2 regions of the Variovorax sp. VNK109 genome follow, and region 1 is predicted to be linked to the other one. Evidence: predicted binding sites of a transcription regulator. Region 1 holds the regulator's gene; the other holds the start of a gene.
What was found. Region 1 encodes NrdR, which represses ribonucleotide reductase genes. Its sites were predicted from a motif close to CACNANATNTNGTG; they were not measured.
Positions count from the first base shown of each region.

Region 2: the regulator NrdR is predicted to act here: its motif matches at 4,526-4,539, upstream of ACO2Q9_RS13860 (ribonucleoside-diphosphate reductase subunit alpha).

Region 1 covers NZ_JBMSDV010000001.1:230,679-238,257, forward strand. Annotated here, with positions in the region: gene ACO2Q9_RS01075 (DUF748 domain-containing protein) at 1-874, opposite strand, end outside; gene ACO2Q9_RS01080 (transglycosylase SLT domain-containing protein) at 1,503-2,336, shown strand; ZMP/ZTP riboswitch at 2,373-2,516, shown strand; gene glyA (serine hydroxymethyltransferase) at 2,551-3,795, shown strand; gene nrdR (transcriptional regulator NrdR) at 3,884-4,333, shown strand; gene ACO2Q9_RS01095 (type IV pilin protein) at 4,540-4,980, shown strand; gene ACO2Q9_RS01100 (prepilin-type N-terminal cleavage/methylation domain-containing protein) at 4,974-5,630, shown strand; gene ACO2Q9_RS01105 (type IV pilus modification PilV family protein) at 5,642-6,172, shown strand; gene ACO2Q9_RS01110 (PilW family protein) at 6,176-7,291, shown strand; gene ACO2Q9_RS01115 (pilus assembly PilX family protein) at 7,390-7,579, shown strand, end outside.
Region 2 covers NZ_JBMSDV010000003.1:594,183-601,761, reverse strand. Annotated here, with positions in the region: gene ACO2Q9_RS13885 (cytochrome C assembly family protein) at 1-262, shown strand, start outside; gene ACO2Q9_RS13880 (PP0621 family protein) at 259-504, shown strand; gene ACO2Q9_RS13875 (sensor histidine kinase) at 519-2,195, shown strand; gene ACO2Q9_RS13870 (sigma-54-dependent transcriptional regulator) at 2,213-3,718, shown strand; gene ampD (1,6-anhydro-N-acetylmuramyl-L-alanine amidase AmpD) at 3,715-4,320, shown strand; gene ACO2Q9_RS13860 (ribonucleoside-diphosphate reductase subunit alpha) at 4,622-7,540, shown strand.

The sequences.
Region 1 (7,579 bases):
AGGGCGCGTCCTGCCTGTCCGTCAACTTGAGACCGGAGATCTGGACGGTGCCGCTCAGGCGCACGGCCATCTGGGGCACTTGTTCGAAGTAGACCTTCATGTCGGCATCCACCGAAGCGGTTTTGAGCCGGACAGGAAGAGAAGCCGGAAGATAGGCCAGATAGGGCGACAGATCGAAGCCATTCAACCGGAATGCCGCATCCGTTTTGCGCGTTTCGTCGAACGGCGTGCCCTCGGCCGTGGAGTCGAAGCGGCTTCCGTTGAGGGAAAAAGCAAGGCGGGGGAGCACTTTCACCTCGCGCTGCGATGGCAGATTGCTCAGGAACGGCACGCCCAGCGCGAAATCCCGCAGCGCGTGCGTCTTGCCGACGCTGTCGTCCTGGAAATCCAGGGAGCCCCCCTGGATGGCCAGGTTGTAGAGCGCAAAGCGAAGCGGGTCGGCAGGCTTTTCCGGCTCGACGCCGCCCGACAGCTTCTGCAGCACATCGTCGATGTCGTAGCGCCCCGCGCCCAGATGGCGAAGGCGCACGAGCGGCTCATCGACCTGAACCGCGTCGACGACCGGCGCCAGCCGAAGCAGGGACTGCAGCTCACCATCTATATAGATACGTTGCACCGTCAACTGGGGCGGCGCACCCTCCGCACCGGCGATGCTCAGTTGCCGCAGTGTCAACTCGAGCGACCATGGACGGAAATCAACCTCGCCTACCGTGACATCGCGCCCCAGCGCCAGACTGGCCTGCTTCTGCAATTGGGACTTGACCAGCGGGGGCACGGCGACCCACGCCACGGCCCAGATCGCAAGCAGGCCCAACACGGCCCACAGCACCTTTCGCACCCATTTCCTGCCGAGAATCTGCGCCATGTTGCTCATGCGTGGAAGTGTCCATCGCCGGGCAACACGAGGTCAACCGAAGTCAGCCATTGAGAGGCGGGACCGGGTACCCCGGATCGACCAGAAAGAAGAAAGCCCGGCCACCTGGCCTTCAGCCGGATGGTCGGGCTCGACGGCTGACGCGAAGGCCCATGCCGTCTCGGTTTTGCAAGACTGGAAGCGTGTTGTTCCAGCCTGCCGGGCGCAATGGATTGCGCCCAAGGGTTGCCGTCGGTTTTCCGTCACCTCTGGTGCCGGCTACCTCTGGCGGTATGCCTGAACATTCAGGCCCGGGAAACTTAGCAAATGGGCCTCAGGATTTCAAAAAATGCTTTTCTATGGCTTCCAAAGCAGCGATTGCCTGATGAAAACCCGCATTTGTAAGATATTTTTACTTATGAAAGATTGATTTGATATTCTTGACTAGATATTAAGAATGTTTTTACAATCCGCCCCGTCCCAGCTTTCAGGGACACACGAACCCGCTGCCGACCCCGGCTACATCGGTTCCACAGACGCCCAGAGCATTCCCAAGCGGGCAGGAACCAGATGGCGTACCAATCCAACGACGTACCCTGCGACTGCCTCCTGCAGTCTCCCAAGGTCCGCGCCACGATGAGGAAGTGCTATGACAGCGTTAGAGAAAACAGTCCAGGCCGTACAGACGTTCGCGTCCGATGTGGCCGAGGGCTTTTTCGAGATCACGCACAACGGCTTCGCCCTGCTGGGCCTGGCCGTCGTATTCGGCGTGATCACACTGACGGCCCGCCCTGACCTGCGTCAGACGGGCGAAGAGAAATTGATGGGCTGGCTCCAGGCCCGCCAGATCGCGGCCCTGGGCATCACGCCCGAGCCGAGCGCCATGGAGCGCGCGACTGCCGCCAACCCGCATGCCCTCCCCAAGGACCAGGCGGCCGTGGCTTTCTGGCTGAGCCGCAAGTACAAGGTGGCGCCCGAGCCGTTGAGCGTGCTGGTGGCGGAGGCTTACGAGGTCGGCCGCAAGGCCAAACTCGACCCGACGCTGATCCTGGCCATCATGGCCGTGGAATCGAGCTTCAACCCTTTCGCGCAGAGCCCTGTCGGCGCACAGGGGCTGATGCAGGTGATGACCAAGGTCCACACCGACAAATACGACAGCTTCGGCGGCACCCTGGCCGCATTCGACCCCGTGGCCAATCTGCGGGTGGGCGTGAAGGTGCTGCAGGAATGCATCGCCCGCGCCGGCTCGCTCGAGGGAGGCCTGCGCTTTTACGTGGGTGCGGCCAATCTCGAAGACGACGGTGGCTATGCCGCCAAGGTGATGGCCGAACACGCCCGCCTGATGGTCGTGGCCTCGGGCCGCGCCATGCCGGTGGTTCCGCCGATGCCTGCCGCGCCGCCGGTTCAGGTGATCCCGGTCGAAGCCGGTCCGATCGCACATCCGCCTTCCGCCGACAAGGTGGCTCTGCTGTCCCAGTCCTGATCGGCTGGCGCAAACTGCGCCGGCTCAGTTAAACTCCAGCCCGTGCGCAACTGGCGATAGGTGCCCGCTCCCGCGAGCGAGGCGCTGACGTGGAAAAGCACGGGGCTTGCCCCCGTCAACCACTGGGAAGCGCACCGCCTGCCGCCGGCAGGTGTTCAGCCGTTCGCCTGGGCAGCCCTTGTTTTGCAAGGCCAACGTTTCAGGACTGCCATCCATGTACAACCGCAACATCCTCGTCGAACAGACCGACCCCGAGATCTGGGCTGCCATCCAGGCCGAGAACGCCCGCCAGGAACACCATATCGAGCTGATCGCCAGCGAAAACTACGCCTCGCCCGCCGTCATGGCCGCGCAGGGCACACAGCTCACCAACAAGTACGCCGAGGGCTACCCGGGCAAGCGCTATTACGGCGGCTGCGAATACGTCGACATCGCCGAGCAGCTGGCGATCGACCGCATCAAGCAGATCTTCGGCGCAGACGCCGCCAATGTGCAGGCGCACTGCGGCGCCTCAGCCAATGAAGCCGTGTTCCTCGCCTTCCTCAAGCCAGGCGACACCATCATGGGTATGAGCCTGGCCGAGGGCGGCCACCTCACGCACGGCATGCCGCTGAACATGTCGGGCAAGTGGTTCAACGTCGTGTCCTACGGCCTCAACGAGAAGGAAGAGATCGATTACGACGCCATGGAGCGCAAGGCGCATGAGTCGAAGCCCAAGCTGATCGTGGCCGGCGCATCTGCCTATTCGCTGCGCATCGACTTTGCCCGCTTCGCCAAGGTGGCCAAGGACGTCGGGGCGATCTTCATGGTGGACATGGCCCACTACGCCGGCCTGATCGCCGCAGGTGTTTACCCCAACCCGGTGCCGCACGCCGACGTCGTGACCTCCACCACGCACAAGAGCCTGCGCGGCCCGCGCGGCGGCTTCATCCTGATGAAGGCCGAGCATGAGAAGGCCATCAACAGCGCCATCTTCCCTGGTCTGCAGGGCGGCCCGTTGATGCATGTGATCGCGGCCAAGGCCGTGGCTTTCAAGGAAGCGCTGAGCCCCGAGTTCAAGGCATACCAGCAGCAGGTTGTGAAGAACGCGCAGATCGTCGCCGAGACGCTGACGCAGCGCGGCCTGCGCATCGTCTCCGGCCGCACCGAAAGCCATGTCATGCTGGTCGACCTGCGTGCCAAAGGCATCACCGGCAAGGAAGCCGAGGCCGTGCTGGGCGCCGCCCACATGACCATCAACAAGAACGCGATCCCCAACGACCCGGAAAAGCCGATGGTGACCAGCGGCGTGCGCATCGGCACCCCCGCCCTGACCACACGCGGCTTCAAGGACGAGGAAGCCCGCGCCACGGCCAATCTGGTGGCCGACGTGCTGGACAATCCGCGCGATCCGGCGAACATCGAGGCGGTTCGCGCCAAGGTGAATGCGCTGACCGCGCGCTTCCCTGTGTACAAATAATGAGCCCCTACGCTCAGCAGTTCGTGTCGTCGCTGCCCCCCGAGGGGGCCGAGCCCGCCTTGGGGCGGCCCGGTGGCGGGCTGTAACCATGCGCTGCCCCTTCTGCGGCCACGCCGAGACCCAGGTGGTCGAGACGCGCGTGTCCGAAGAAGGGGATTTCATCCGCCGGCGCCGCCAGTGCGCCGACTGCGAGAAGCGCTTCACCACGTATGAAAGGCCGGACGTCAACTACCCGGCCATCGTCAAGAAAGACGGCCGGCGCATCGACTACGAACGCGCCAAGCTGCTGGCCTCCATGAACCTGGCGCTGCGCAAGCGCCCCGTCAGCACCGACCAGATCGACAGCGCCATCGAGCGCATCGAGGAAAAACTCCTCAGCCTGGGCCTGCGCGAAGTGCCCTCCACCCGCATCGGCGAACTCGTCATGCGCGAACTCAAGAAGCTCGACAAGGTCGCCTACGTGCGGTTTGCCAGCGTTTACCGCAGCTTCGAAGACATCGACGAGTTCCGGGCGCTGGTGGATGAAGTGCGGCGTTGACGCCTTTTTCCGCAAGCTGGGCGACTTACGCAGCTACAGAGTCCACGCCACCTGTCCTCTGCCGGGAGCGCCAACTATTTCACACCGGCTCCCAATAATTGTAACGACGAATTGCCACTTGTCGGGAAAGAGTTCCCGCCCATCGGCACGCGGGAAGATACAGTTGTGACCATCTATATCCTTCCCCAACCGCTAAGAGGCCCGACATGCAACGCAAGAATGGATTTACCCTGATTGAAATGATGATCGTTGTCTCGATCGTCTCGATCCTGGCCGCCATTGCCATTCCCGCTTATTCCGATTACATCCGTCGAAGCAAGATTTCCGAAGCGGTCGCGGAACTGAGCTCGATGAAGCTCAAAATGGAGCAGTATTTTCAGGACAAGCGCACCTACACCGATTCGTGCACCGCCAATACCGTCGCCCCCCTGCCAGCAGCGACCAAGGAATTCACCTTCGCGTGCCCGACCCGGACTGACACCACCTATGTAGTGACGGCGACAGGCAATCCGGGCACCATCATGGCCGGCTTCACCTACACCATCAACCAAGCCGGCGTGAAGCAGACACTGGCGCTGCCCACTGGCTGGCCCGGGGCAGGCAATACGACCACCTGCTGGATCACGAAGAAGGGGGATCTGTGCTGACCGGGCGCCGCGTTCACGGCTTCACGCTGATCGAACTGGTGGTCGCGATGGCGATCCTGGCCGCTCTGGTGGCACTCGGCGCTCCGACACTGCGGGAGTTCAGCGCCAATAGCAAAATCAGGGCGGCTGCCGAGAGCATGGTCGCCACACTGCAACAAGCCCGCAGTGAAGCGCTCACCCGCAATGTACCGGAGGCCGCGCCAATCGAATTCGTGCTGACCAATCAGGATCCGCTGGAAAGCAACGTCGACGCAGTCGTTCCGACCGTCGGCGGCAGGAACTGGGTCGTGCGCGTCAAGGACATGTCGCCCAGCCCACCTGCGACGTACCTGTTCATCAGCGGCCAATCCGGCAGCGACGGGTCCGCCTCGCAGCCTGTCACGCTGACCGCGACATCGACCAGCGGCAGCGTCAAGGGCCTCTATTTCAACAGCCTTGGACAACTCAGTGTGAATGCTCCTGCGGGAGCGACAGGTGCACTCAATGAGCCTGCTTCGTTCCTGTTCAGCAATCCGCAGGGCGGCAACTGCCAGAGCGCGACGACGGACCCCGGCAGCATGCGCTGCCTGCAAGTACGCGTGTCCGTCAGCGGCCAGGTTCGCCTGTGCGACCCGATGGTGACAGCAGTGGGCGACTCCCGCACCTGCTAAGGAAGACCCGCATGACCACCCATCGATCCGCAGGTTCTCAACAAGGCAGCTTTGTCATTGAAGCGCTGGTGTCCCTTCTGATTTTTTCCCTTGGCATCCTTGCGATGATGACCGCCAGCCGCGTTGCGATCTCGGCGCAGACAGATGCCAACATCCGCACTGATGCCGCACAGTTGGCAAATGAGGCTGCGCAGATCATCTGGCTGAACGTGGACCGCACCAAAGAAAGCGACAAGCCGGAATTTGGCGCCTCGCTGAATACGTTTGCATATCAACCGGACGGGGCAGACTGCGTCTTCTCTGGCAGTACCACTGCGGCAACCTCCATCCCGGCCATCGGTGCCTGGCTCGCAAAAGTGAAATCGACGGCAGGCCTGCCGGGTTCGCTTGAAACCGGCCAGCAAATCAAAGTGGAACTCGATCCGGTTGACATTGACGATGGGAAGCCGGCAGGCCGAAACAAGGTGACGATCACGTTGTGCTGGCAAGGTCCCAACGATCTGGCCAAGCGGCAGCACATCCTCGTCACGCAGGTGAACTGAACGATGAACAACCTTCGCAATACCCGCCGCCCCCCGGCCAGTGCAGGCTTCTCGCTGATGGAGGTCATCGTCGGGATTGCCATCGGCATGGTGGCCATCATCGTCATCATGCAGACCTTGTCGGTCTGGGACGCGCAAAAACGCACCACGACGTCCGGTGCCGACGCGCAGTTGAACGGCAGCATCGGCATGTACGCGATGGACCGGGACCTCAAGCTGGGAGGAATGGGTTTTGGCACCGCGAACGCAGCAGTTCTGGGCTGCAGCGTCAAGGCCAGAAGCGCAGCGCGCGGCGGTGATTTCCTTTTCGATCTTATGCCCGTGCTCATCACGCCCGACACGGTCACCGGCCGCGACGAGATCGCGGTGACGTACGGAAACTCCAAGCTGCTGACTGCCGACATCGCGTTCACGGCGGCGACGACCACTTCCAAGGTCGCCACACGGCAAGCCGGCTTCCTGGTCGGCGACAAGGTGATCGCCACCCGTGAATCGGGCACCATGACCTGCGACATGGTCGAGATATCCGATGCCAGCAATGTCGATGGCAAGACCCTCGTCCATGCTGGCGGTGACTGGAACCGCACGTCCGGCTCCGACCCCACGCTCGCCACGGGCTTGCTGTTCAATATGGGCGACGCCCCCAGGCGACACGTCTGGCGAATCCAGTCGGACAATCTGGTGTGGTACGACGACTTCCTCACCGACCCTGCCACTCTTCCGGGCGCCGCTACACCGGTCGCTGAAGGCATCGTAGGCCTCAAGGCCGTTTATGGAATTGCCTCCGCCGGAACGACCATCGACAACTGGACCACAACTGCCCCCACCGACTGGACGACAGTACGGGCCATCCGCGTCGGCATGCTCGCGCGCAGCCGGCAGTACGAAGCCGTGCTCAAGGGCGACAAGACCTGCTGCGTGGACGTCACGCCCGATGTACCGACCTGGTTTGGCTCCACGCTGACCACGCCGGTGCCCTTTGTCATGACCAATCTGGATGGCTCGGACGGTACCAGTGAACCCGCCAACCCTGCCAACAACTGGAAGCGTTACCGCTATCGGGTGTACGAAACACTCGTCCCGCTGCGCAACGTGATTTGGGGAGTTTCGTCGTCGTGAGCATGAAACTGCGCCACCGCACAATGCCAGCCCGCGTCGGGTTCGCACGGGAGCAAAAAGGCATGGTCCTTGTGCTTTCCGTCATAGTCCTGATCGCGATGACTCTGGCTGCCTACGCCATGATGCGCGCTGTAGGCAGCAGCCTCAGCGTTGCAGGCAACCTTTCGTTCCGCCAGAACGCAACACTTGCCGGGGACACAGGCATCGAGGAGGCCATCAAATGGGTGGTCAACAACGACAACGTTCCCAAGCGCCTCGTGCGTGACGCCACCGTCCCTTACTACTATC
Region 2 (7,579 bases), on a different contig from region 1:
GCTGTCCGCCACATTGCTGGCCGGGTGGCTTTTCGGCGAGACGCTTTACGGCGCGGCAGGCAAGTCATGGAAGTGGGACCACAAGACCATCTTCTCCGTGCTGTCCTGGATCACGTTCGCACTGCTTCTGATCGGTCGCTCGCGGTTCGGCTGGCGCGGACGCACCGCCGTCGGCGTTCTCTATGTCGGGACCGCATTGCTGCTGCTGTCCTACGTCGGCTCCCGCTTCGTGCTCGAGGTCGTGCTGGGCCGCCCCACATGAAATTCGTGCTCGTCGCGGCCGTCGTGCTGCTGGCGTTCTGGCTCTGGCGCAATGGCCGGCAAAGTCGCAGCGATGACGAGGAAGCCAGGCCCGCGCAACCCGCCAGCCGACGCGAACCACCCCCACCCCAGGACATGGTCAGTTGCCCTGTCTGCGGATTGCACCTGCCGCGTTCGGACGCAGTCACCGGCAAGCTCGCCCTGTACTGCGGCGAAGAGCATCGCCGGAGCGCCGAGCGCTGAAGGCCGGCATACGGATGGCTTCGACCCCATACGAAACGTCGTGGTTCGGTCCACCCGAAGCGGCGAGTCATCCGGTGGGCGCGGGCTTTGCGCGCCTGTGGCGCGGGTTCATGGGCGTGCGCATCATGACGGGCGTGGTGTTGCTGCTTTTGCAGATCACCCTCTTCGCGCTCGGCCAGCCGGTCATGCCCTGGGTGCTTGCACTGGCCCTCGGCTACCTCCTGGCGACGATTGCGGTGCGCCTCAAAGTCCAACCCTCACTCCCGGTGCGCGCGCTCGACCGCCACTGGCTGGTCACCGTCGGTGTCGACCTGGTGTTCTTCATCATCCTGCAGGCCCAGCAAATCGGCGGCATCAACTACGGGCCGCTCCTTGCACTGCCTGTGCTGCTTGCCTCGGTGCTGGGAACCATGCTGCTGGCGCTCGGCACAGCAGCGCTCGTGGCCATCCTGCTGCTCGCGGACGCATGGTGGTTGACACTGATCTCCACGGCCGACACCACGGGCCGCTTCCTTCAGGCGGCGCTCACCAGCACCGGACTGTTCCTCGTTGCCTTCCTCGCCAACCAGCTGGCGTCGCGGCTGGCCGGTGAAGAACTGCGGTCCGTGCAGAGCCAGCGCGCGGCGCGCATCCAGACGCAGGTGAACGAACTGGTGATCGACAACCTCACCGACGGCGTGATCGTGGTGGACAGGCAAAGCATTGCGCGCGCTGCCAACCCGGCGGCACGGGCCTTGCTCGGAGCACCTGGCGCGACGCTGCCGTTGCCGTTCTCGCTGAGACGCGAAGCGGCATGGCAATCGGTCGCCGACGTCGCGATGCTGACCTTCGAAAGCCGCCTTCCGCAAATCAGCGACGTCGGCATCGACGTGGCAGGCGCAGCGCTGGTCCGCGTGCATGTGCGCACCCGCCTGACAGCCGCGCTGGGTGGTGACAGCGAAAGCCTGTGCGTCATCTTCCTGCAGGACCTGCGCGAAATGGAAGCGCGCGTGCGCACCGAGAAGCTGGCCGCCATGGGCCGCATGTCGGCGGCGGTGGCGCATGAAATCCGCAATCCGCTGGCCGCCATTGCGCAGGCCAACGCCCTGCTGGATGAAGACCTCACCGACCCCGCCCAGCGCAAGCTCACGCAGATGGTTCAGCAGAATGCGCAGCGCCTGTCCCGCATCGTCGAGGAAGTGCTGGACATCGCACGCGTGCAACAGGTGGGCGCGCGAGCCGACGTCCCCACCATCGTGCTGGACGCGGCGGTCTATCCGGCCCTCGAAGACTGGCTGCAACAGACAGGACACGGAAAGCGTCTCCAGCACCGCTTGCGCGCAGAACGGCTGGGCATTGTTTTCGAAGCCGAGCATCTGCGTCGGCTGATGGTCAACCTGCTGGACAATGCCGCGCGCTATGCATCGCAGGAGCCGGACGCCATCATCGTTTCCACGCGCATCGCACCGGATGGCCGCGGGCTGCTGCAGGTGTGGAGCGACGGCGCGCCCCTTGAACAGGCGGTGGAGCGGCATCTGTTCGAGCCGTTCTTCTCGTCGGAAAGCCGCTCCAGCGGACTGGGCCTCTATATATGTCGCGAGCTTTGCGAGCGGCACGGCGCCGTCATCGGCTACGAGCGCACGCAGCGCCTGCGCAATGACACGACGGTGCAAGGCAATGCCTTCACCGTCGCCTTCCAGGCCGCCGGCTGATTTGACACAATAGCCCCGTGAGCACCTCCGCCGCCGTTCCCAACTCTGCAGCGCAAATCCTCGTCGTCGACGACGAGCCCGACCTGCGCACGCTCTACGAACTCACGCTGCTGCGCGAAGGCTATCGTGTCGAGACCGCGTCGTGTCTGGCCGAAGCCTGGGAGCAACTCGGCGACAACCGGTTCGACGCGGTCATCACCGACATGCGGCTTCCCGATGGCCAGGGTCTGGACCTCATCAAGGGCATGCAGTCGCAGCAACGTCCGGAGCGCTGCGTGGTGATGACGGCGTATGGCTCGGCGGAGAACGCCGTCGAAGCACTGAAGGCTGGCGCATTCGACTACCTCACCAAACCCGTGGACCTCAAGCAGTTCCGCGCCGTGGTAGCGTCCGCCGTCCAGGGCGGCAACGTGCTGCCGGTGGCGTCTGCTGCTGCGCCTTTGCGTTCGCATCACACTGCGGCTGCGCCGGCGCAGCCGGTCTCGGGCCAGGCCGCGCAGGCCCTGCAGCGACTCGTCGGCGAGTCGCAGGCCATGCGCACGGTGAAGGCGCGCATCGCCAAGGTGTCCCGCAGCATGGCGCCGGTGCTCGTGCGCGGGGAGTCGGGTACCGGCAAGGAACTGGCCGCGCGGGCCATCCATGCCTGCAGCCATCGCAACGAAGGACCGTTCATCGCGGTGAACTGCGGCGCGATCCCCGAAAACCTGCTCGAAGCGGAATTCTTCGGCGCGCGCAAGGGCTCGTACACCGGTTCGACGCACGACCGCGAGGGCTATTTCCAGGCCGCCCAGGGCGGCACGCTCTTCCTCGACGAAATCGGCGACTTGCCGCTGGTCATGCAGTCCAAGCTGCTGCGGGCCATCCAGGAGCGCCATGTGCGCGCGATCGGCTCGACACAGGAAGAAGCGGTAGACGTGCGCATCATCAGCGCCACGCATCGTGACCTGGCAGGCGATGTACAAACCGGCAGGTTCCGGCAGGATCTGTTCTATCGCCTCAACGTGATCGAGATTGCGCTGCCGCCGCTGCGCGAGCGGCGCGAGGATCTGGCCGCATTGTGTGAATCTTTGCTGGCGCGCATTGCCCAGGAGTCGGGCCTGCCCCTGCCCGTGTTGTCCCGCGATGCGCTGGATCAGCTGGCCGCCCATCCGCTGCAAGGCAACGTGCGCGAGCTTGAAAACCTGTTGCACCGTGCCGTCGCCTTGAGCGATGGCGAAGAGCTGCATCTCGACGCCTTGCCCGGATCGATGCCGGGCCCGGCATCGAATGAATTGCCTTCAACTGCAGCATCCTCCGCCAGACCATCACCCGCGTCAGACGGCATGCCGCAGGACCTTCAGTCGTACATGGACAGCCAGGAGCGTGAGATCCTGGTCAAGGCGCTGCAGGAAACCGGCTTCAACCGTACCGCGGCGGCCGCGCGCCTGGGCCTGAGTCTGCGGCAGATCCGCTATCGCATCGCACGGCTGAACATCGCCGTGCCCGACGGCGACGATGCGCAGGACGCGCCCGACAGCAAATGACCACCGACGCCACCAGCGCGTTGTGGACCGAAGGCTGGTACCGGTTTGCGCGTCATGTGCCCTCACCCAACCATGGGCCCCGGCCCGAAGGCATCGAGATCGACCTGATCGTCGTGCATTCCATCAGCTTGCCGCCCGGCCAGTATGGCGGGCCCGAAGTGATGCAGTTGTTCACCAACACGCTCGACTGGGATGCACATCCGTACTTCGACACCATCCGTGGCATGGAAGTGTCGGCCCACTTCTTCATACGCCGCAACGGTGAGCTCTGGCAGTTCGTGAGCTGTGCGGACCGCGCCTGGCACGCAGGCCGTTCGCACTTCAACGGCCGCGACAACGTGAACGACAACTCGATCGGCATCGAGCTCGAAGGCCTGGAGGGCGGGCTGTTCGAATCCGCGCAATACGAAACGCTGGCGGGCTTGTGCAGCGCACTCAGCCAACACTACCCGGTGACCTATATCGCCGGACATGAGCACGTTGCGCCAGGTCGCAAGCAGGACCCTGGCGAAGGATTCGACTGGCCGTTTCTTCAACGCGCTCTCGGCTGGCCGGTGTCGCGATTTCCGCGCGAAATTTCCAGCGGAATTCGTAACGGTTAAAGACCACGCGGCTTGCGCGCGCATTCACCGTCAGAGCCCGCGCCAGTGCTCGTTGTGGCACTCTGGAGTCAGCGTTGATGCGCCCTGTGGAAGGGTGTCTATCGAGGGTCGGCGCGCACGATCAACCACGCTGCAGCGCGTCAATTCCGGCGAAGGTAAACTTTGTCGCGACACACTACCCGTAGTGGCTTGAAATCCCGCCAGACCCTAGATATAGTGTGTCGCTGTACCGCAGAAATCAGGGTTTCTGCCTGCCGCCAGCCGGCACATCAACAAGAATTCGCGAACGAAAGAGGAAGCAATGCAAGTCGCTTTGAACACGCCCACCCCTTCCGCCGGCATGGTGCCGGCCCAGCACACCGACACGGCAGGCCAGCCCGCCAGCAACCCGCTGGCGCATTACCAGATCATCCGCCGCAATGGTGCCGTGGTGCCGTTCGAGCCGAACAAGATTGCCATCGCCATGATGAAGGCGTTTCTTGCCGTGCATGGCACGCAGGGCGCTGCGTCCGCCAGCGTGCGTGAAGTGGTGGACAACCTGTCGCAGGCGGTGGTCCGCGCGCTGGTGCGTTCGCGCCCGGGCGGCGGCACCTTCCATATCGAAGACGTGCAGGACCAGGTCGAACTCGGCCTCATGCGTGGCGGCCACCACGAGATCGCCCGCGCCTACGTGCTGTACCGCGAGCGCCGCGCGCAGGAGCGCAAGTCCACCGTGCAGGAAGTGCCGGCCGCGCCCGCACTGCATGTGATCGACGGCGGCCAGCGCGTACCGCTCGACCTGGGCCAGTTGCAGCGCCTGATCGAATCGTCCTGCGCCAATCTCGGCGCCGATGTCCGTCCCGATCCCATCATGGCCGAGACCATGCGCAACCTCTACGACGGCGTGCCGGTGGACGAGGTCTACAAGGCGTCCATCCTGGCCGCGCGCACGCTGATCGAGAAAGATCCTGACTACACCTACGTCACCGCCCGCCTGCTGCTGCACACGATCTTCAAGGAGATCATCGGCCGCGAAGTGCAGCCGGCCGACATGGCGCAGGCCTACGCCGACTACTTCCCGCAATTCATCAAGAAGGGTGTCGAGAACGAACTGCTCGACGAGAGGCTGCTCCAGTACGACCTGAACCGTCTGGGCGCCGCGCTCAAGTCCGACCGCGACCTGAAGTTCGACTACCTCGGCCTGCAGACGCTGTACGACCGCTACTTCCTGCACGTGCGCAAGACGCGCATCGAACTGCCGCAGGCTTTCTTCATGCGCGTGGCCATGGGTCTGGCGCTCAACGAGATCGACCGCGAAGCCCGCGCCATCGAGTTCTATGAAGTGCTGTCGTCGTTCGACTTCATGTCGTCCACGCCCACGCTGTTCAACAGCGGCACGCTGCGCTCGCAGCTCTCGTCGTGCTACCTCACCACCGTGCCCGACGATCTGGACGGCATTTACGAGTCCATCAAGGAAAACGCGCTGCTGTCCAAGTTCGCCGGTGGTCTGGGCAACGACTGGACGCGTGTCCGCGCGCTGGGCTCGCACATCAAGGGCACCAACGGCGAATCGCAAGGCGTCGTGCCGTTCCTGAAGGTGGTCAACGACACGGCCGTGGCCGTGAACCAGGGCGGCAAGCGCAAGGGCGCTGTCTGCACATACCTCGAATCGTGGCACCTGGACATCGAGGAATTCCTCGAACTGCGCAAGAACACCGGCGACGACCGCCGCCGCACGCACGACATGAACACCGCGAACTGGATTCCCGACCTGTTCATGCGCCGCGTGATGGAAAAGGGCGAGTGGACGCTGTTCTCCCCCTCCAACGTGCCCGACCTGCACGACCTGTTCGGTGCCGAATTCGAAAAGGCCTACGTGGCCTACGAAGAGAAGGCAAAGCGCGGCGAGATCAAGCCCTACAAAACGGTGCAGGCCACCGACATGTGGCGCAAGATGCTCTCGATGCTGTTCGAAACCGGCCATCCCTGGATCACCTTCAAGGACGCCTGCAACGTGCGCTCGCCCCAGCAGCATGTGGGCGTCGTGCACTCGTCCAACCTGTGCACCGAGATCACGCTCAACACCAGCGACACCGAAACCGCGGTCTGCAACCTGGGTTCCGTGAACCTGCTGCAGCACTTGAAGGATGGCGGCGTCGACCACGAGAAGCTCAAGAAGACCATCAAGGTCGCGATGCGCATGCTCGACAACGTGATCGACATCAACTACTACGCCGTCAAGAAGGCGCGCGACTCCAACATGCGCCACCGTCCGGTGGGCATGGGCGTCATGGCCTTCCAGGACTCGCTGTATGAATTGCGCATCCCCTACGCCAGCCAGGAAGCTGTCGAGTTCGCCGACAAGTCGATGGAAGCGATCTGCTACTACGCCTACTGGGCCTCGACCGAACTGGCCAAGGAACGCGGCAAGTACTCCAGCTACAAGGGATCGCTGTGGGACAAGGGCATCCTTCCCTGCGACACGCTGGACCTGCTGAGCCAGGCCCGCGGCGGCTATGTCGAAGTGGACCGCTCGTCCACGCTGGATTGGGATGCACTGCGCAAGAAGATCGCCACCGACGGCATGCGCAACTCCAACTGCGTGGCCATCGCCCCGACGGCAACCATCTCCAACATCATCGGCGTCGACGCCTCCATCGAGCCGTGCTTCGGCAACCTGTCGGTCAAGTCGAACCTGTCCGGCGAGTTCACCGTGATCAACCACTATCTGGTGCGTGACCTCAAGCGCCTGGGCCTGTGGGACGACGTGATGGTCATGGACCTCAAGCACTTCGACGGCTCGCTGCGTCCGATCGACCGCGTGCCGCAGGAAGTGAAAGCGCTCTACGCAACCGCGTTCGAAGTGGAGCCGGTGTGGTTGGTGGAAGCCGCGTCGCGTCGCCAGAAGTGGATCGACCAGGCGCAGAGCCTGAACATCTACATGGCCGGCGCATCGGGCAAGAAGCTCGACGACACCTACAAGCTCGCATGGACGCGCGGTCTGAAGACCACGTACTACCTGCGCACCATCAGCGCGACGCATGCGGAAAAGTCCACGGTGCAGTCGGGTCGACTCAATGCCGTGTCGTCGGGCAGCGACTCCTCGTCTGCAGCCGCAGCACCGCGCATGAGCGCACTCGAAGCGGCTGCGGCCGCCGCACGCGAACAGATGAGCGCAACGCCCGCAACCGACATCAAGTTCTGCGGCGTCGATGACCCGACCTGCGAAGCCTGCCAGTAAAACAGCCAGCGAAGCAAACACGCAATGCATCACACAACG